Regions from separate parts of the Brachybacterium sp. AOP25-B2-12 genome, predicted to be linked through region 2. Evidence: predicted binding sites of a transcription regulator. Region 2 holds the regulator's gene; the other holds the start of a gene.
The links. The regulator HrcA, encoded in region 2, represses chaperone genes, less so after heat shock. The targets are predictions, from matches to a motif close to TTNGCACTCGNNNNNNNCGAGTGCNAA.

Region 1 (10,890 bases), on a different contig from region 2:
TGCGCCACAGCTTCTGGCCGATGAAGCTCGTGACGACGAGGGCCTCGAGGACCACGCCGAAGACGAGGACGGCCGCGAGGGTGGCGATGACCGCCGAGCGCACGGGGCCGAACACCAGGGAGGGCACGCGCGTGCCCTCGCTCCACCCGGTCGCCTCTGCGGTCACGGTCTGCCTCCTGTGCGTCGGCTTCATCCTAGGCGGGGGGCCGGACGTCCGAGGGACCGTCCACCGTGGCGCGGCACGCCGGGCGATCCGGCGTGCACGAGGACGGCACGACGCCCCGGTCGCACGGGGCGGCCGGGGCGTCGCGATCAGGCGGAGGGACGGGAGGTCAGTCCTCGTCCTCCTTCTTCTCGACCACGAGGGTCTCGGTCGTCAGGACCAGGGCCGCGATCGAGGACGCGTTGCGCAGGGCGCTGCGCGTCACCTTCACGGGGTCGATGATCCCGGCGGCGACCAGGTCGACGTACTCGCCGGTCGCGGCGTTCAGACCGTGACCGGTCTTCTCCTCACGGACCTTCTCGACGACGACGTAGCCCTCGTAGCCCGCGTTCTCGGCGATCCACCGCAGCGGCTCGGCGACGGCCTTGGCCACGGCGCGCACGCCCACGGCCTCGTCACCGGTCCGGCCGAGGTCGTCGGACAGGACGGAGGCCGCCTGGACGATGGCGCTTCCGCCACCGGCCACGATGCCCTCCTCGATGGCAGCGCGGGTCGCGGAGACCGCGTCCTCGATGCGCATCTTCTTCTCCTTGGCCTCGACCTCGGTGTGGGCGCCGACCTTGATGACGGACACGCCGCCGGACAGCTTGGCGAGGCGCTCCTGGAGCTTCTCGCGGTCCCAGTCCGAATCGGAGTTCGCGATCTCGGCTCGGATCTGCGCGACCCGGTCGGACACGTTCTCCTGGTCGCCGGCGCCGCCGACGATCGTGGTGGTGTCCTTGGTGATGACCACGCGGTGGGCCGTGCCCAGCACGTCCAGGCCCGCGGTCTTCAGCTCGAGGCCGAGATCGGGGGTGATGACCTGGGCGCCGGTGAGCACCGCGATGTCCTGGAGCATCGCCTTGCGGCGGTCGCCGAAGGCGGGCGCCTTGATGGCCGCACCCTGGAAGGTGCCGCGGATCTTGTTGACGACCAGCGTGGACAGGGCCTCGCCGTCGACGTCCTCGGCGATGATCAGCAGCGGCTTCTTGGTCTCGATGACCTTCTCGAGCAGCGGCAGGAGGTCCTGCACGGAGGAGACCTTGCCCTGGCTGAGCAGGATCGAGGCGTCCTCGAGGACGACCTCCTGGCGATCCGCGTCGGTCACGAAGTACGGGGAGATGAAGCCCTTGTCGAACTGCATGCCCTCGGTGAACTCGAGCGCCGTCTCTGCGGTCGAGGAGTCCTCGACCGTGATGACGCCGTCCTTGCCGACCTTGTCGAATGCCTCGGCGAGCAGCTCGCCGATCTCGCGGTCCTGGCTGGAGACGGCCGCGACGTCCGCGATCTGCTCCTTGGAGTCGATCGCGATGGCGATCTCGGCGAGCTTGTCGGACACGGCCTCGACCGCGGCCTCGATGCCCCGCTTGACGCCGGCGGGAGCGGCGCCCGAGGTGACGTTGCGACGTCCCTCGTGCACGAGCGCCTGGGCCAGGACGGTGGCGGTGGTGGTGCCGTCACCGGCGACGTCGTTCGTCTTGGTGGCGACCTCCTTGGCGAGCTGGGCGCCGAGGTTCTCGAAGGGGTCCTCGAGCTCGATCTCGCGGGCGATGGTGACGCCGTCGTTGGTGATCGTGGGGGCGCCCCACTTCTTGTCGAGCACGACGTTGCGGCCCTTGGGGCCCAGCGTCACCTTGACGGTGTTGGCGAGCTTGTCGACACCGCGCTCGAGGGCGCGACGGGCGTCCTCGTCGTAGATGATCTCTTTAGGCATAGGTGCTCAGACCCTCACTTCTCGACGATCGCGAGGATGTCGCGCGAGCCGAGGATCAGGTAGTCCTGGCCGGCGTAGGTCAGCTCGGTGCCGCCGTACTTGGAGTAGACGACCTTGTCGCCGACCTTGACGTCGACCGGGACGCGCTGGCCCTTGTCGTCGAAGCGGCCCTCGCCGACGGCGACGACGGTGCCCTCCTGGGGCTTCTCCTTGGCGGAGTCGGGGATGACCAGACCGGAGGCGGTGACCTCTTCGGCCTCGGTCGGCTGGACGACGACGCGATCCTCGAGGGGCTTGATGGAGACCGACATGCGGCTCACTCCTTCGTGTTGGGTGGACTCGCGCGATGCTGCGAGACCAGGGAGTTCTCGGATTGCGGGACCCGGATGTCTGGACCGTCGTCGCGGTGCCGGCCCGGACGGGACCCGCGCGGCGGGCACCTGGCACTCGGGCCGGGTGACTGCCAACACGGCTCACTCTAGGACCGTCCTGGCACTCGTGCAAGGTGAGTGCCAACCAGCGTCACGGGGGTGTTCGCCCAGGGCGCAGGGCACTCGCGGATGCGCCGCAGCCCCCCGGGTCCCCGGCCGCCGCGCGAGCGGCCTCCGGAGTTCGGGACGAGGGCCTCAGGAGCTCGGGTCGGGGGCGTCCGGAGCGCCGGATGGGCCGGATGGGCCGGATCAGCGTCCGGCGTCGGCGACGATCGCCTCCACCTGGGCGGCGCCGAAGGCGTAGACGGGGGTGGCCGGCTCCCCCAGCACGTCCCCCGCGTTGGGCCACACCGAGGTGGTCACGATCGGCGCTCCCCCGCCCTCGGGCAGCTCCAGCATGCTCGCGCCCGACAGAGGCAGCGCGCTCTCCTGGCCTCCCGCGGCCAGCGGGTCCACGACGTTGGTGGTGCCGGGGGCCACGTGCACGGGGATCCCGGCGATCTCGCCGGTCATCTCGTGGTGGTAGTGCCCCGACAGGACGGCCCGCACGTCCGATCCGTCGAGCACGTCGGCCAGCTCGTCGAGGCCGTCCAGGTCCAGGCCCCGCAGCAGGCGGGTCGCGGCCACGAGCGGCGGGTGGTGGATCGCGAGCACCGTGCCGCCGGGGGCCGGCCGGGCCAGCTGGGCGGCGAGCCAGGTCAGCTGCTCGGGATCGAGGTGCCCGTAGCCGGCTCCCGGGACGCTGGAGTCCAGCACGATCACCTGCAGCCCCGAGGCGAGCATGCGCGTGCGGTCCTGCGCGTCGCCGCCGTGGTCGCCGGGACCGACCAGCGCGCGGTACTCCGCGGAGACGTCGTGGTTGCCCATCGTCACGAGGAGGGGCGCGCCGAGCGCGGCCGCGAAGGGGTCCAGGAGCGCGTGCAGCCGGCGGTAGCTCTCCGCCGTGCCATCCTCCGAGGCGTCACCGGTGTGCAGGACGAGGTCCACGTCCTCGAGCCCGGCGAGGCGGTCGAGCACCGAGACCAGGGCGGCGTGGCTGTCGATGCGGCCGTAGTGGCGGGCGGCGGGATCGCCGTAGAGATGGGTGTCGGTGAGCTGGAGGATGCGCATCGGGCCACGGTAGGCCGCCCAGGTGGCGTCGGGGTGACCGTCCGGTGACGGGCAGGACGTGGGCACTGCGCGTCGACGGGCGGGCCGATGGGGGCACCGATGGCGGGGACGGGGTGACGCACCGCGGCGTCGACGGGCCGGGGCGGGGTGGCGCACCCTCCACGGCCGGACCACCGACGCCGGTGCGACCGGGCTCCGGGCGGTCCGCCTCAGAGGACCCGTTCAAGGAGCGCCGGGAGGTGTCCGTGCCCCCACAGCCCCAGCGCGAGGAACGCGACGGCGGCCACGAGCAGGCCTGCGGCCAGCAGCGGGCGGGTGTCCGCCGTCGAGATCCGGTCGAGCATGCGGGTGATGAGGTGCGCGAAGGCCGGGAACCGCTCCCAGGCGAGGGTCAGGGCGACGTACGGGCCCAGGACCATCACGAGGAACACCGCGTACAGCAGGGTCTGGATCGCGAAATCGTGGCTGGCTCCCGTGATGACACGGCCCGTGACGTACATGGTGGCCATGCCGCTGACGCCGATCATGGCGTTGGCCCCGCCCAGCAGCACCAGGCGCCACGGTCGCTGCTCGTGCTCGACCCCTGCCGGGGCACTGGGACGATGCTCGCGCCGCGGCCGGCGCAGCCGCAGCAGCGCCCGGATCCCGAAGGCGAGGAACACGAGACCCGCGAGGAGGTCGATCCCCGAGCTCACGAGCAGCTTCTCGGTGTCGCTGCGCAGCGCTGCGGTCAGCGTGCGGGGATCCACCACGCGGAACAGGAGCAGCAGCACCGTCGTGCCCAGCGCCACGCCCAGCAGCACCCAGCGCACCGCCGGGAACGCGCGCGGCGACGTGGTGAGCAGACGGATCACGATGGCGTAGAGCGTCGGGCTGGTCCCCATGACCAGGCCCAGTCCCAGCAGGGACGCGGAGGCGGCGAGGAGCGGCAGGAGCTGGGACATCACAGGACCCCCCGGGCGGGCAGGAGCGAGACGTCCAGGAGATCGCCGTCACGGACCTCGGTGGTCTCCTCGGGGATCACGGCGAGGGCGTCGGCACGGGCGAACGCGGCGAGAGAGGGGCCGACGGCCCTCAGGGACCCGGACGGGAGCACGCGCGTGGCCAGGGCGGTGCGCAGGCCCGCCGCCGAGACGATCGGGTCATCTGTGCGCAGCGGGAGTCGGAACCGGGTCGGACTCGGCCCGCGCAGCGTGGGCCGCAGGAGCGTCTCGCAGACGACGAGGGCGGCCACGGGATCGGCGGGCAGGTCGACCCGGGCGAGGTGCCGGGTCCCCGTCGAGAGGGTGCCGATCCCCTGGATCCCTCCGGGCTCCTGGGCGAGGCGCACCCGGATCAGCCCGGCATCGACCCCGAGGCCCCGCGTCCGTAAGGGGTCCTCCGCATGCCCGATGGTGACCAGGAGGTCGGCAGCCCCGAGCTCCTCGGACGTGCGGTCCCCCGGGTCGGCGAGCCTGTCCTCCCCGATCGTCGTGACGGCCGCTCCGGCGGCACGCAGCGATGCACCGCAGGCCGCGGCGGTCGCCGCATGAGCGCCCGACACCACGAGGACCTCGAAGGGCTCGTGGACGGCCACTTCCATGATGCCGAGCGCGACGAGCATCCCCATCACCGCCGGGGTGAGGACCGCCCCCTCATCGAGGACCCGCTCGCCCGCCGCAGTGGCCCCCGATGCGGCGCGTGGGGCCCGGCACGGACGTGCGAGCACGGCGCCGGACACCTCGGGGCCGAGCCGCCGGGTCGCGGTCCTGGCGTGCGCGGCCAGGAGGGCGGCGAGGTCCGCACCGTGCTCGGCCCACGGGATCGTGGGGACGGAGGACGAGGAGCGCATCGGGCAAGTATCGCGTGCTCCGCGCGGCCGTCGGACGCGCGGAAGGGCGCGACCCTGGTGGATCGCGCCCTTCCCGGAGTGCTCGGGACTCAGCCGTTCAGCTTGTCCGAGCCCTTGACGTAGCCGACGAGCGTCCAGTCGATGCTCTCGAACCCGGCTGCGCCGAAGTTCGCGAGATCCTTGTTCTGGATGTAGAAGTCGTAGGACTGCCAGAGCGGGATCGTGTTGGCCTCGGCCCAGATCAGCGCGTCGGCCTCGTTGGCGAGATCGAGACGCTTGTCGTGGTCGAACTCGGTGGCGACCTCGTCGAGCTTCGCATCGAGATCGGCACTGCCGTTCTGCGCGAAGTTCGAGACGCCCTTCTCCTTCCACACGTTGTCGCTGCCCGAGAGGTACGGCGTGCCGTTCCACCCGAAGAGCGTGATGTCGTACTCGCCGGCGGAGATGTACTTGGCGAACAGGTCCGTCGGCGGGACCTTCTGGACGTTCAGCTTCACGCCGATGGCCTCGAGGTTCTCCTGGACGACGGGCACGACGGCCTCGTTGGTCTTGGAGCCGTCGTTGTAGACGTAGGTGATCTCGAGCTGCTTGCCGTCCTTGGTCGCCTGATTGTTCTCGATCGTGTACCCGGCCGCCTCGAGGTGCTTCTTCGCGGCGTCGACGTCGAACTTCCCCAGATCCCCGGCGTTGTCCTTGTAGCCCTCCTGGTTGGTCACCAGGATGTGGTTGTTGAGCTGCTCGGTGTCCTTGGGGTAGGGCAGCGCCGAGGTCACGGACTCGAAGGTGTCCTTGCGGTTGATGCCCTGGAACAGCGCCTTGCGGACGTTGACGTCGTTCAGCACGCGGCCCTCGCCGCCGTTGAGGGTCAGGTGCGTCCAGTCCGGGCCCGCCGAGCGGCGCAGCTCCGAACCCTTGCCCACCAGGGCCTGGAGGACCGTGTAGGTGGCCGCGACCGTCGTGTTGATCGCGTCGAGCTGGCCGTTCTGGTACGAGGTCGCCGCAGCCGACGGGTCCTCGATCGTGGTCCACAGGACCTGCTTCAGGAAGGGCTTGTCGCCCCACCAGTTCTCGTCCGGCTCGACCAGCACGGTCTTGTTGGCGGCATCGATCTTGCCGATCTTGAACGGGCCGGCCGTGACCTTGGGGCCGTCGACCCACGAGGTGTTGAACGCCTCCGGGCTCGCGGCCAGGGCGTCGGGCATCACCGTCGCCAGTCCGATCCAGTCCGCGTACTTCTCCTTGAAGGTGATCTTCGCGGTGAGGTCGTTGTCCCCGGGCTCGACCTTCTCGACCTTGTCGTAGCCCTCGGAGGACGCCAGCTCGTAGGCCTCGTTCGAGCCGTTGAGCGTGTTGAAGGCGTTGGCGATGCTCTTGTAGTCGATGGCGGTGCCGTCGGACCACTTCAGGCCCTCGGCCAGCTCGATCTCGATGACCTGGGGATCCTCGGACACCAGCTCGAGACGCTTGGCGTAGGTCGGGTCGGCCGAGACGGCGGCCTTGGCGTCGGACTTGGTGAGCGACGGGAGAAGTGTCTCGAGGATCTCCTTGGTGTTGGCCTCGTTGCCGTCGACGTGCCACGGGTTCCAGTTGGCCGGGAAGGCGTTGTTGGTCAGGCGCAGCACGCCGCCCTCGCCGAGGTCGCCGCGCTTCTTGGCGTTGATGTCGTTCTCGTCGGAGGCGACCGCCGTGCCGCCGCCGTCGCTGCCGCCCGCGCCGGAGCCGCTGCCGGCCTGGCTGCAGCCTGCGAGGGCCACGACAGAGAGAGCCGAGGCCCCGAGGACTGTGCGTCGAGTGAATCGCATGGTGTTCTCCTTCATTCGCGTTCCGCCGAGGATTTCCCGACGCGCATGGTGGTTGTGGTGGGGAGGGGATGGCTCGAGGGGGCCCGGCGCCTAGACACCGGCGGCCTCCTCGTCGAACGCCGCCCTGTCGAAGACGACCCGTTCCTTGGTCCTCTCGATCCGGGGATCGGGGACGGGGGCCGCCGACAGGAGGGATTTCGTGTACGGATGCCGCGGGTTCTCGAAGACCTCCGCGGTGCTTCCGACCTCGACGATCCTCCCGCGGTACATGACCGCGATCCGATCGGAGATGTTGGCCACGACCGAGAGGTCGTGGGAGACGAAGAGATAGCTGACCCCGAGCCGACGCTTGAGATCCCCGAGCAGGGTCAGGATGCCGGCCTGGATCGTCACGTCCAGGGCGCTCGTGGGCTCGTCCAGGATCACGAGCTTGGGCTCGCATGCGAGGGCGCGGGCGACGCCCACCCGCTGGCGCTGGCCGCCGGAGAACTCCGTCGGGAAGCGCATGGCGTGCTCCGGCTGAAGTCCCACGGTGTCCAGGAGCCAGCTGACCCGGTCGTCCATCCGCTTGGTGTCGTAGCCCTGGACGCGCATGGGCTCGCGGAGGATGTCGCCGATCGGCATCCGGGGATCCAGCGATGCCATCGGGTCCTGGAAGACGATCGAGACGTCCGAGCGCAGACGCGAACGCTCCGCACGCGTCAGGGCGGACGTGTCCGTCCCGTTGATGCGGATCGTGCCCTCCTCGGGAGCCCGCAGGTTCATGATCTCCATGAGGGTCGTGGTCTTGCCGCAGCCGGACTCGCCGACGAGGGCGAAGCACTCGCCCTCGTGCACGTCGAACGAGATCCCGTCGACGGCCTTCTGCACGCCGACCTTCCTGCGCACGAGAGCGCCCTTGGTGATGGGGTACGTCTTGCGCAGATCGGCGACCTCGAGCACCGTCGGCCGCGCGGAGAGGTCGCGCGTGCCCAGGTCCACCGCACGGGCGGCGCGACGTGCATGGGCCACGGACTCGGGATCCGCGAGATCGACGGGTCCGATCTCGTCCCGTCGGCTGACGGTGTCGATGCGCGGCACGGCCGCGAGGAGACGCTGGGTGTACGGCTGCTGGGGTTCGTAGAAGATGTGCTCGACGTCGCCGGTCTCGACCTCCCGCGCGTTCTGCATGACCAGCACGCGGTCGGCGAAGCCCGCCACGACGCCGAGGTCGTGCGTGATGAGGATCGTGGCCGCGTCGACCATCTGCTGCGCCGTCTTGAGGAGGTCCATCACCTGGGCCTGCACCGTCACGTCCAGCGCGGTGGTGGGCTCGTCGGCGATGATCAGATCCGGTTCGTTCGCGATCGCGATCGCGATCACGGTCCGCTGGCGCATGCCGCCCGAGAACTCGTGCGGGTACTGCCGGGAGCGGCGCGCCGGCTCCGGGATCCCCACGGCGTCCAGCAGCTCGATCGCTCGCAGACGCGCGGCGTTCTCGGAGATCGTCGGGTGGTGGATCTTGATGACCTCGGCGATCTGCCGGCCGATCGTGAACACGGGGGTCAGGGCCGAGAGCGGGTCCTGGAAGACCATCGAGATCTTCTCGCCCCGCAGGCGGGAGAGCTCGTGGTCGCTCATGGCCAGCATGTCGTTGCCCTCGAACGAGATGCTCCCGGAGATCGATGCCGAGGCCTGGAGCAGGCCCATCACGGCCAGGGAGCTCACGGACTTGCCGGAGCCGGATTCGCCGACGATGGCGAGCGCCTCGCCCGTGCGGACCTCGTAGGACAGGTTCTGCACGGCATGGACGGGGCCGGCCTCCGAGGGGAAGGTGACGCTGAGGTCGCGGACCGAGAGCAGGGGTGTCGACATCGTTGAACCTCAGATGCGGCCGGAGCCGCTGGTCGGATCGAGGGCGTCGCGCAGTGCTTCACCCATGAGATTGATGGAGATGACCAGCAGCGCCAGCACGGTCGCCGCGGGGATCCAGGTGTGGGGGAACGCGATGTTGTAGCTCTGGAGCACGGTTCCCAGGGACACCTGCGGGTACTGGATGCCGAGCCCGATGAAGGAGAGCCCGGTCTCCCCCAGGATGGCCGCACCGATGCCCAGGGTCGTGTCGATGATGATCCAGCTGGCGACGTTCGGGATCACGTGGCGGAAGATCGTCACGATCGGCGGCACGCCCATGAACCGCGCCGCCTGCACGTACTCGGTGTGCACCAGCTGCTGGGTCATCGAGCGGAGCACACGAGCGGTCAGCATCCAGCCGAAGAACGCCAGCAGGGGGATGATCCACAGCCAGCTCGCCCGCTGCAGAGCGGGGCTGAACAGCATGAGGAGCAGCAGGCTCGGGATCACCAGGAACAGGTTGATGAGGTTGACGAGCGCGGTGTCCGCGAACGCGCCGAGCCGGCCGGAGGATCCCACGTAGCCCGCGACCGTTCCCACGGCGATCGCGATGGCCGAGGTCAGCACCGCTGTTCCCACGCCGATGACCAGCGAGATGCGCAGGCCCTGCATCGTCCGCGCGAAGACGTCGAGGCCCTGCTCGTCGACGCCGAACCAGTGGTAGACCGACGGGCCCGCGAGGGTGTTGGCGAGATCCCGCTCGAACGGGCCGTACTGGTAGAACATCGGCGCGAAGATCGCCAGGAGCACGAGGACCGCCACGATCACCATGCCGACGATCGCACCCACGTTGCGGAGGAACCTCCGGCGCAGGAGCTGGGTCCGGCTGAGCGGCCTGCCCACCGCGCCTTGGCCGACGGCGACGGCATCGCCCTTGGCCTCGACGACGACGAGATCGGCTGCCGAGCTCGTGTCGTCGACCTTCCGGGCCGCATCGCCCGCGTTGAAACCACCTGGGTTCGTCATCACGTCACCGGATCCTGGGGTCGAGGATGCCCTGGAGGATGTCGGCGAAGGTCGCCGACAGCAGGGTGAGGATCGCGGAGTACAGCACGACCGCGGCCGTGCCGTTGACATCCGCCTGTTGGATCGCCGTGACGCTGAAGCGCCCGATGCCCTGCCAGTTGAACATGAGCTCGACGAACAGGGAGCCGGTGAACGCCGCGCCGACCGCGAAGGCGAGGTACTGCCCCATCGGGATCAGGGCCATGCGTAGGCCGTGGCGCCACATGGACTGCGAGCGCGTCAGTCCCTTCGCACGCGCCGTCCGCAGGTAGTCGCTGCCCAGGACGTCCAAGGTGGTGACCTTCATGTAGCGGCTGTACGACGCGGCTCCGAAGAGACCGAGCACGATCGTGGGCATCACGAGCGCCTGGACCTGGTACGAGAACGACGCCCAGGACCCCTCGGCGAGCAGGGGGTTGACCGGGTTCAGCGCCGGCAGCCCGAACCCGGTGCTGTTCTTGACGAGCTGGTTGAGCTGCTGGACGAGCAGGATGACGACGACGGTCGGCAGCGAGAGGAGGAGGAACGAGAAGATCGTCGCGATCCGGTCCCCCACGGAATGACGTCGGACGGCCGAGACCAGACCCAGGACGATCCCGAGGACCACACCGATCACGGTGCCCAGGACGATGAGCCGCAGGCTGATCGGGATGCGGTTCTTGAACTCGTCCAGCACCGGGTTCATGACCTTGTTGGTGCCCGTCGTGACCCCGAGGTCACCGTGGAGCACCCCGCCGAGCCACGTCGCGTAGCGGGTGAACAGCGGCGTGTCGGGGTTGATGTTGCGGGCGTCGAGGTACGCCTGGATCGTCGACGGCGGCAGGGGCCTGGACGCGATCGGGGGGTACATCACCGACTCCGGGTGCATCAGCGACGCCGCCAGGAGGTACGCGAAACTCGTG
Region 2 (9,961 bases):
AAGGTCGGCGACACGGTCACCCTGGCCCGCAGGGGCGCCACGCAGGCCCTGGAGGGGTACTCCGACCCCAAGCCCATGGTGTTCTCGGGGCTGTTCCCGATCGACGGCTCGGACTACCCCGTCCTGCGCGACGCACTCGACAAGCTCAAGCTCAACGACGCGGCGCTCGCCTACGAGCCCGAGACCTCCACCGCCCTGGGCTTCGGGTTCCGCGTCGGGTTCCTGGGCCTGCTCCACCTCGAGATCATCCGCGAGCGGCTCGAGCGCGAGTTCGACCTGGATCTCATCGCGACCGCCCCCAGCGTCGTCTACCACGTGACGATGGAGGACGGCACCGAGGTGGAGGTCCTGAACCCCTCGGACTTCCCCGAGGGCAAGGTGCGGGAGATCCGCGAGCCCGTCACCCGGGCCACGATCCTCGCGCCGAGCGAGCACATCGGCGCGATCATGGAGCTGTGCCAGACCAAGCGCGGTGCGCTGCTGGGCATGGACTACCTGTCCGAGGACCGTGTCGAGCTGCGCTACACGCTGCCGCTGGCCGAGATCGTCTTCGACTTCTTCGACCAGCTGAAGTCCCGCACCAAGGGCTACGCCTCGCTCGACTACGACATCGACGGGGAGACCCCGGCGGACCTCGTCAAGGTCGACATGCTGCTCCAGGGGGAGCCTGTCGACGCCTTCAGCGCCGTCGTCCACCGCGACCGCGCCTACGGCTACGGCGTCGAGATGGCGGGCAAGCTCAAGAACCTCATCCCGCGCCAGCAGTTCGAGGTGCCGATCCAGGCCGCGATCGGCTCACGGATCATCGCCCGCGAGAACATCCGGGCGATCCGCAAGGACGTGCTGTCCAAGTGCTACGGCGGCGACATCTCCCGCAAGCGCAAGCTGCTGGAGAAGCAGAAGGAGGGCAAGAAGCGCATGAAGAACATCGGCAGCGTCGAGGTGCCGCAGGAGGCCTTCATCGCCGCGCTGTCCTCGGACGATGCTCCCGCCGCCAAGGACAAGAAGTCGTGAGCGGCAACGTCCGCCACAACGGCGACCGCGGCGCACCGGGCGCGGTCGCGACCCGGATCGGGGCATGACCACGACCTCCGCCTCGCTGTCCGCGTACATCCACGTCCCGTTCTGCGCCGTGCGCTGCGGGTACTGCGACTTCAACACGTACACCGCGACCGAGCTCGGCGGCGGCGGCTCCCAGCGCGAGTACCCCGACGCCGCAATGGCCGAGATGGACCTGTGCCGGGACGACGACCGCGCCGCCGGCTACGTGTACGACCGGGTGGACACGGTGTTCTTCGGCGGCGGCACCCCCACCCTGCTGCCCGCCGAGGACCTCGTGCGGATGCTCGCCCACCTCGACGCGCTCGTGCCGCTGGCGCCGGACGCCGAGGTCACCACGGAGGCCAATCCCGATTCGGTCACCGCCGCCTCCCTGCGGCGCCTCGCCGAGGGCGGGATCACCCGGGTGTCCTTCGGGATGCAGTCCGCGGTGCCCTCGGTGCTGCGGACCCTGGACCGCACGCACGATCCCGAGCGCGTCCCCCAGGCCGTCGCCTGGGCCAAGGACGCCGGGCTCCAGGTGAGCCTGGACCTCATCTACGGCACGCCGGGGGAGACCCTCGAGGACGTCGGCACCTCGGTGCGCGCGGCGCTGGCGTGCGACGTGGACCATGTCTCCGCATACTCGCTCATCATCGAGGGCAACACCGCGATGGCCCGGCACCTGCGGCGCGGTGAGATCGAGGCGCCCGATCCCGACGACATGGCCGACAAGTACGAGCTCGTCGACGACCTCCTCAGCGGCGCGGGGCTCACCTGGTACGAGGTGTCCAACTGGGCGCGGGACGAGGCCTCCCGCTGCCGCCACAACCTCGCCTACTGGCGCGGGCGCGACTGGTGGGGGATCGGCCCCGGGGCGCACCGTCACCGCGATGGCCTGCGCTCCTGGAACGTCAAGCACCCCAGCCGCTACGCGACGATGGTGGGCGCCGGGACCCTCCCGGTCCAGGAGAGCGAGCAGCTCAGCGACGCCGACCGCGCCCTCGAACGGATCATGCTGGGTCTGCGGATCGCCGAGGGCCTGCCCCTCGAGGTGATCCCTGGCCAGGCCCGCGACCAGGTGCAGGTCCACGTCGACCGCGGCCATCTGGTGCCGGCGGCGGCCGAGGAGGGGCGGCTGGTGCTGACCCGGTCGGGCCGGCTGCTGGCCGATGCGGTGATCCGCGACCTCACGCCCTGAGGCCACGAGGCCCTGCCCGGAGCGTGCAGGGCCTCGTGCCCCGGACGCACGGATGCCCCGCGGCCTCGGACGAGGCGGCGGGGCATCCGGCGCTGGTGATCGGACGGTGCCGATCGGTCCGTCACTTCACGAGGCGGATGTTCACGGGGTAGTTCCACCAGGAGAGCTCGTTGGCCTTGACCGCGCCGATGATCGCGAAGATCAGGTGCAGCACGACGGGGACGGCCAGCAGCACGTAGAGCACGGACCCGATGCCGAAGGTGACGACGGCGATGATCGTGATGACGATGGACAGCGCGATCTCGGCGATGAGGACGGCGATCGCGGCGTTGAGCGCCTCGGCGGCGTTGTACCGGACGTACCGGTCGCGGTCCTTGTAGATCACGAACACGATGAGCGGGCCGACCCAGCCGAGGAAGCCCGCGCCGAGCACGTACCCCGCCACCGTCGACAGCTGGGCCAGGATCGACCAGAGCTTGACATCCGAGGGGCTGACGGGCTGGCCGGTGAGCGGTCCCTCGTAGATGCCCTTGAACCCCGCCGGCGGGGTGGACGGCGCGCCGGCCCCGGGGGCGCCCCCGGGCTGGGGCCCGTAGCCGCCCTGCGGGCCCGCATAGGGACCCTGGGGGCCATGGCCCTGCGCTCCCGGTGCGGCGCCGGACTGCGGCGGCACGGCGTAGGGATCGCTCTTGGGCGCGCCGTGGCCGCCCGCATGGGGCGCGCCGTACCCCTGGGGGGCGGCGCCGCCGGTGCCGGGCACGGCGTACGGATCGGCCGGCTCCTGCGGCGCCGCCGAGGCGGGGCTGCCGTAGGGCGCGGCGGAACCGGCGCTCGGAACCGGCGCCGCCGAGGCCGGGCTGCCGTACGGAGCAGCGGAACCGGCACCCGAGGACGGTGTTGCCGGTGCCGACGGTGCCGGGCTGCCGTACGGCGATGCCGGGGCGGAGCCGTCGTACGGCGCGGCAGGCTGGGCGGGCGCGCTCCACGGCGCCGCGTCGGAGGTCGGGGCCGCGGGGGCAGGGCCGGGGGCACCCTGCTGCGGCGGAGCCTGGTACGGAGGCTGGGCAGAACCGCCGTCGCCCGCGGGACGAGGCTCGTACGGGTTGGCGGGGCCGGTGTTCTCGGTCATGGGTGGCGCTCCTGGTCGGGCTCGGCGAGGGGGCTGCGCGGCCCCGGGGTCGGGGCAGGCGCTGTCGGGCACCAGAGTATCGAGCGGACGAGGCCACGTCGCGGGGGATGTCCCCCGTGGACGCCGGGGTCGGCAGGGACCGTGCCCGCCCGGGGGCGGTCAGCTCTCCTGGGTCACCCAGTCGATGAGCTCCTCGATGCGTCCCGAGAGGGTCGGCTCGACGTCGGCGTAACTGCGGACCGTCGACAGGATCCGCTGCCATCCCTGGGCGATGTCGACCTGATCGGCGTGCGGCCAGCCCAGCGCCTGCAGGCTGCCCACCTTGATGTCGGTGCCACGAGGGACGTGCGGCCACGCGTTCAGGCCCACTCGGGCGGGACGCACCGCCTGCCAGACGTCGACGTAGGGATGACCCAGCACGATCACGTTCCCGCGCGCTCCCGGCAGGCGCATGACCTGCTCGGCGAGCCGGGTCTCCTTGGATCCTGCGACGAGGTGGTCCACGAGCACGCCCAGGCGCCGTCCCGGCCCGGGGGAGAAGTCCCGCACGCGCTCGGGCAGGTTGTCGGCGCCGTCGAGCATCTCGACCACGACGCCCTCGATCCGCAGGTCGTGACCCCAGACCTTCTGCACCAGCTCGGCGTCGTGCTTGCCCTCGACCCAGATCCGTGAGGCCCGGGCGGTGCGGGCGTCTGCGCCCTCGACGTACACCGAGCCGCTCGCGCTGCGCAGCGGTCGTGCATCCGCGGGGCGCGCCTGCGGCGGGGTGAGGGTCACGGGCCTGCCGTCGACGAGGAATCCGGGCCCCAGGGGGAACGAGCGGGTGCGTCCGCGGGCGTCCTCGAGCTCGACCAGGAGCTGGCCGGCGATCTTCTCGACACGGGTGATGGCCCCGGTCCATCCGGTCGTCGCGTCCTCGACCACGAGGTCCCGGCGGACGGGCACGGGCGTCGAGGTCGGACGCCGCCGGGGGTGGTCCGCGCCACCTCCGGAGAGCACGTCACGGCCGTAGCGATCGGGGAAGGAGCTGGACACGGCCACGACCGTACACCGGGAGCGAACACACACCGGGGCGCCGTGCCGACGCTTGTAGACTTGGCACTCGCCCGACCCGGGTGCCAGCGATCCCGGGCCCCCGCGGGACCGTGATGCGGACGAGCACCGGGTCCCCGCGGGCGCGAGACGGAACGAGGAGGTGGGCACGACGGACGAGCGCAAGCTGCAGATCCTGGACGCGATCGTCCAGGACTACGTCGCGACCCGTGAGCCCGTCGGATCGAAGTCGCTCCTCGAGCGGCACGACCTGGGGGTCTCGGCGGCCACCGTCCGCAGCGACATGTCGGTGCTCGAGGACGAGGGGCTGATCGTCCAGCCGCACACCTCCGCCGGACGTGTCCCCACCGACAAGGGCTACCGCGCCTTCGTCGACCACATCGCCCGGATCAAGCCGCTCTCCTCCCCCGAACGCCGCGCGATCGAGTCCTTCCTGGCCGACGCCGGGGACCTCGACGAGCTGCTGGGCCGCACGGTCCGCCTGCTCGCCCAGGTGACGCACCAGGTCGCGATGGTGCAGTATCCGCTGCGCCGTCAGGCCCGCGTGCGGCACATCGAGCTCGTGCGGCTCGGCGAGACCATGCTGCTGCTGGTGCTCATCACCGAGTCCGGCCGGGTCGACCAGCGGACGATCTCGCTCGCCGCCCCGCGGGACGTCGAGTTCTACGAGGCTCTGCGGGGGGACCTGCTGCGGGCGACGATCGGCGGACAGGTCACCGAGCTCGACGAGGCCCTCGCCGGGGTCGTCGCCACCCGGCCCGTCGAGGACCAGCTCGCGGCCGGGGAGGTCGCCTCCGCGCTCGGTGCGATGTTCGACGAGCGTCGCGAGGAGAGGATCGTGCTGGCCGGTGCCGGCAACCTCGCCCGCTCCGCCGCGGACTTCTCCCGGGAGGTCGAGCTGCTGCTCGACGTGCTCGAGGAGCAGCTCGTGCTGCTGCGCCTGCTGGGGGACATGAATCCCGAGCCGGGCGCCGTCGAGGTGCGGATCGGCGGGGAGATCCGTGACGCGGCGCTGGGCCAGGCGGCGCTCGTGGGAGCCGGCTACGGCTCCGGGGCGCACCTGGCGATCCTCGGCCCCCGACGCATGGACTACGTCGCCGGCATCTCCAACGTCCACGCCCTCGCTCGCTACATCTCCCGATACCTGCAGTGATCGCGCCGCCGGCCCCTCGCCGCAGGGGCCGGCCCGCCCTGCACCCCCGACTCGACCTCGACGACAGGAACACCGCCTCGTGAACGACGACTACTACGACCTGCTCGGCGTCTCCCGTGACGCCTCCTCCGAGGACATCAAGCGCGCCTACCGCAAGAAGGCCCGCAGCCTCCACCCGGACGTCAACCCCGACCCCTCGGCGCAGGAGCAGTACAAGAAGGTCTCCCAGGCCTACGAGACCCTCGCCAACCCCGACAAGCGCCGCACCTATGACATGGGCGGCGGCCCCGGGGGCGCGGGCGGCTTCGGCGGCGCCGGCGGCTTCGACTTCTCCGACATCTTCGACATGTTCGCCGGGGGCGCCGCCGGCATGCGCGGCCGCTCGCAGGGCCCGGTCCCGCGCCAGCGTCGCGGCGGGGACATCCTGCGCCGCACCACCCTGGGCCTGAAGGACGTGGTCTTCGGCACCGAGCAGGACGTCACCTTCCGCACCGCCGTGCTGTGCTCGGTCTGCGAGGGCTCGTGCTGCGCCCCGGGCACCTCCCCGACGCGCTGCACCGTCTGCGGCGGCACCGGGCACGTCCAGCGCGTCGCCCAGTCGCTGCTGGGCCAGATGGTCACGGTGGCCCCGTGCTCGGCCTGCCAGGGCCACGGCGACATCATCGAGAGCCCGTGCGTCGAGTGCTCGGGGCACGGACGCGTCCAGCAGGAGCGCACCACCACGGTGAAGATCCCCTCCGGCGTCGAGGACGGCACCCGCATCAAGCTGCGCGGCGCCGGCGAGGTCGGCGAGGCCGGCGGTCCCTCCGGTGACCTCTACGTCGAGCTCACCGTGAGCGCCGACGACCTGTTCGAGCGCGACGGCGACGACCTCGTCACCCGCGTGCGCGTGCCGATGACCTCGGCCGCACTGGGCACCAAGGTGCCCATCGAGACCTTCGACGGCGCCCGCGAGGTGGACGTCCGCGCCGGCAGCCAGCCCGGTGACGTCCTCACGCTCAAGGGTCTGGGCATCACGCCCCTGCGGTCCGAGCGCCGCGGCGACATCAAGGTCGAGGTCGAGGTGGTCGTGCCCAAGAGCCTCAGCGCGGAGCAGCGCAGGATCCTCGAGCAGTTCACCGACGTGCGCGGCGACGAGCCGCCGCAGCAGCCCGGCCGCAAGGCCGATCAGCGCGGGGGCGTGTTCGGCCGTCTGCGCGATCGCCTGCGCGACCGCTGATCGGGGCCGGCACCGTGCCCGCCACCCGCCCGGCCTTCCTGCTCCTGGACCGCGATCTCGACGGCTCGGGGGCCGGGGACGCGCTCACCCTCGCGGGCGACGAGGGCCGTCACGCCGCCAAGGTCGCCCGGATCGGGGTGGGTGAGGAGATCCTGCTGACCGACGCGGGGGGTCGCCAGGCCCCGGCCGTCGTCGTGGCCGCCCGCAAGGAGCAGCTCGACCTCGAGCTGCTCGGTGCACCCACCGCGGCGGTCGTGCGGATCCCGTGCCTGGCACTGGTCCAGGCGCTGGCCACCGGGGGCCGCGACGAGCAGGCCGTCGAGAGCGCGACCGAGCTCGGCGTCGACCGCATCACCCCCTGGATCGCCGGGCGCTCGGTGTCGGTGTGGCGGGGGGACAAGCTCGCCAAGGGGCGCGCCAAATGGGAGTCGACCGTGCGCACCGCGGTCAAGCAGTGCCGTCGCGCCGGGATCCCCGCGGTCGATGCCGCGGTCCCGACCCAGGAGCTCGTGGACGACGTCGCGGCCCGCACGGCGGCGGGCGGGATCGTCCTTGTCCTGCACGAGCAGGAGAGCAGCCCGCTGCTGGACCTCGCCGCCGAGCTGCGCGGTGCCGCGGAGCACGGGGTCCCCGAGATCGCCGTCGTGGTGGGACCCGAGGGCGGGATCTCCGAGGAGGAGCTCGCGGCCCTGCGCCGCGCCGGAGCCCGCAGCGTGCTGCTGGGCCCGGAGGTCCTGCGGTCCTCGACCGCGGGCCCGGCGGCACTGGCCGTGCTCAGCGCCCTCCTCGGTCGCTGGGGCCGCGACGGCTGAGCCGCCCGGCCCGCGCGGCTCAGCCCTGCCGGGCGGCCACGGCGACGGACTCGAGGGACCGCAGCAGCGCCCCGAGGGCCCCGGTCTGCTCGGGGCGCACGGTGAGGTCGCCGGAGACGTCGAGGTCCTGTCGGAAGGCGAGGCCCACGGAGCCGCGCACGTCGGCACCGACGAAACGCAGCAGGCGCTCGGCCTCGGCGATCGCGCCGGAGCCCGCGCCCCAGCCGTAGCCGACCACGGCCACCGGCAGCTCGGCCCACTCGCGGTGGAGGTAGTCCACGGCGGTCTTCAGCGAGCCGGGGATCGAGCCGTTGTACTCGGGGGTCACGATCACCAGGGCGTCGAGCGCGGAGACGCGGTCGGACCACGTCAGGGTGTGGTCGTGCGCGTAGGGCTCGCCCTGCTTGGGGCTGAAGGCCTCGTCGAAGTTGGGCAGCGACACGGCGCCGAGATCGATGAGGTCGAGATCCCACGCGGGATCGACGTGCTCGGTCACCCACTGGGCGACGTGCGAGCCGACACGGTTGGGGCGGGCGGAGGCGATGAGGATTCCGAGTTTCACTTCCCGCCGAACGCGGCGGCGCCGCCGATGCTTCCCCCGTGTGAACCGGTGTGGCCCGCCTCACGCATGCCGGAGGATCGTAGAATCGACGCCATGACCCAGGATGCGAGCGCCCCCGCGGCTCCTGCCGCCGACCCCGACTGCGTGTTCTGCGGCATCGTCGCGGGCACCGTCCCCGCCGACCTCGTGCATGCCGACGACACCGTCGTCGCCTTCCGCGATCTCGCCCCCAAGGCGCCGGTGCACGTCCTCGTGGTCCCGCGCGAGCACCGTCGCGACGTCCGCGAGCTGGCCGCCGTGCCCGAGACCCTCGCCCACCTCGTCGACGTGGCGGGGCAGATCGCCGCCGACCTCGCCGACGGCGACTTCCGCCTCGTCTTCAACACCGGCGAGAACGCCGGCCAGACCGTCCTGCACGTCCACGCCCACGTCCTCGCGGGCATCGCACAGACCGAGTCCGACACAGGAGAGCTGTGACCGCATCCGTCACCCCCGGCCCCACGCCGTCCGTCATCGAACGGCGACTGGCCATCCCCGACCACCTGAGCCCCTTCCAGGTGCTCGGCGAGAACGACCAGGCCCTCGCGGCGCTCGAGGACGTCGTCCCGGACACGGACGTCACGGTCCGCGGGCACGAGGTCACCCTGCGCGGCACCGAGGAGGCCGTCCGGCGCGCGGAGCACATCGTCCGCACGATCATCGGGATCGCCGCCTCCGGCCAGGCCGTCACCGCCGAGGCGGTGCAGCGGGCCGCCGATCTCCAGGGCGATGAGCGCCGCACCGACCAGCGCCTCGAGCAGGTGCTGTCCCAGGCGGTGCTGTCCGCGCGCGGCCGCACCATCCGGCCCAAGACCCTGGGCCAGAAGCAGTACGTCGACGCGATCGAGCAGAACACCGTCACCTTCGGGATCGGCCCCGCCGGCACCGGAAAGACGTACCTCGCGGTGGCCGTGGGCGTCCACATGCTGCTGACCAAGCAGGTCAACCGGATCATCCTGACGCGTCCCGCCGTCGAGGCGGGGGAACGGCTGGGCTTCCTGCCCGGCTCGCTCAACGAGAAGATCGACCCCTATCTGCGACCGCTCTACGACGCCCTGCACGACATGCTGGACCCCGAGTCGATCCCGCGCCTGATGGCCGCCGGGACGATCGAGGTGGCGCCGCTGGCGTACATGCGCGGCCGCACCCTCAACGACGCCTTCATCATCCTCGACGAGGCCCAGAACACCACGCCCGAGCAGATGAAGATGTTCCTGACCCGCCTCGGCTTCAACTCGACGATGGTCGTCACCGGCGACGTCACCCAGGTGGACCTTCCCGGGGACCAGCGCTCGGGGCTGCGCGTGGTCGAGCAGGTCCTCGGCGGGGTCGACGACATCGCCTTCTGCCGCCTCACGTCGCGCGATGTGGTGCGCCACCGCCTGGTGGCCTCGATCGTCGAGGCCTACGGACGCTGGGAGGTGGGCTCCGGCAACCGCGAGCAGCGCCGCCACGGCTCGCGACGGACGGGGGAGGGCCGATGACCATCGAGGTCAACAACGAGACCACCGTCAAGGTCGACGAGCGCGAGTTCGTCGAGCTGGCGCGCTACGTCTTCGCGGCGATGCACCTCAGCGCCGCCACCGAGCTGTCCATCGTCTTCGTCGACGAGGAGGCGATGACGCAGCTGCACGTCCAGTGGATGGACGAGCCCGGCCCCACCGACGTCCTCTCCTTCCCGATGGACGAGCTGCGTCCCGGCAGCGCCGAGGACGAGACGCCCGAGGGGATGCTCGGGGACATCGTCATCTGCCC

Region 1: a site for HrcA is predicted at 2,406-2,432, ahead of groES (co-chaperone GroES). Genes of this name have one in related genera too.

The regions. Positions count from the first base shown of each region.
Region 1 is NZ_JBQSXW010000009.1:15,641-26,530, forward strand. Features, by position in the region: gene ACT3TZ_RS08220 (hypothetical protein) at 1-166, opposite strand, end outside; gene groL (chaperonin GroEL) at 333-1,916, opposite strand; gene groES (co-chaperone GroES) at 1,931-2,227, opposite strand; gene ACT3TZ_RS08235 (metallophosphoesterase family protein) at 2,597-3,457, opposite strand; gene ACT3TZ_RS08240 (GAP family protein) at 3,667-4,401, opposite strand; gene ACT3TZ_RS08245 (hypothetical protein) at 4,401-5,288, opposite strand; gene ACT3TZ_RS08250 (ABC transporter family substrate-binding protein) at 5,378-7,090, opposite strand; gene ACT3TZ_RS08255 (ABC transporter ATP-binding protein) at 7,181-8,944, opposite strand; gene ACT3TZ_RS08260 (ABC transporter permease) at 8,954-9,949, opposite strand; gene ACT3TZ_RS08265 (ABC transporter permease) at 9,954-10,890, opposite strand, start outside.
Region 2 is NZ_JBQSXW010000001.1:147,263-157,223, reverse strand. Features, by position in the region: gene lepA (translation elongation factor 4) at 1-1,014, shown strand, start outside; gene hemW (radical SAM family heme chaperone HemW) at 1,079-2,239, shown strand; gene ACT3TZ_RS00760 (DUF4870 domain-containing protein) at 2,361-3,368, opposite strand; gene ACT3TZ_RS00755 (DUF3097 domain-containing protein) at 3,528-4,403, opposite strand; gene hrcA (heat-inducible transcriptional repressor HrcA) at 4,564-5,574, shown strand; gene dnaJ (molecular chaperone DnaJ) at 5,654-6,793, shown strand; gene ACT3TZ_RS00740 (16S rRNA (uracil(1498)-N(3))-methyltransferase) at 6,808-7,605, shown strand; gene ACT3TZ_RS00735 (NADPH-dependent FMN reductase) at 7,625-8,167, opposite strand; gene ACT3TZ_RS00730 (HIT domain-containing protein) at 8,261-8,644, shown strand; gene ACT3TZ_RS00725 (PhoH family protein) at 8,641-9,690, shown strand; gene ybeY (rRNA maturation RNase YbeY) at 9,687-9,961, shown strand, end outside.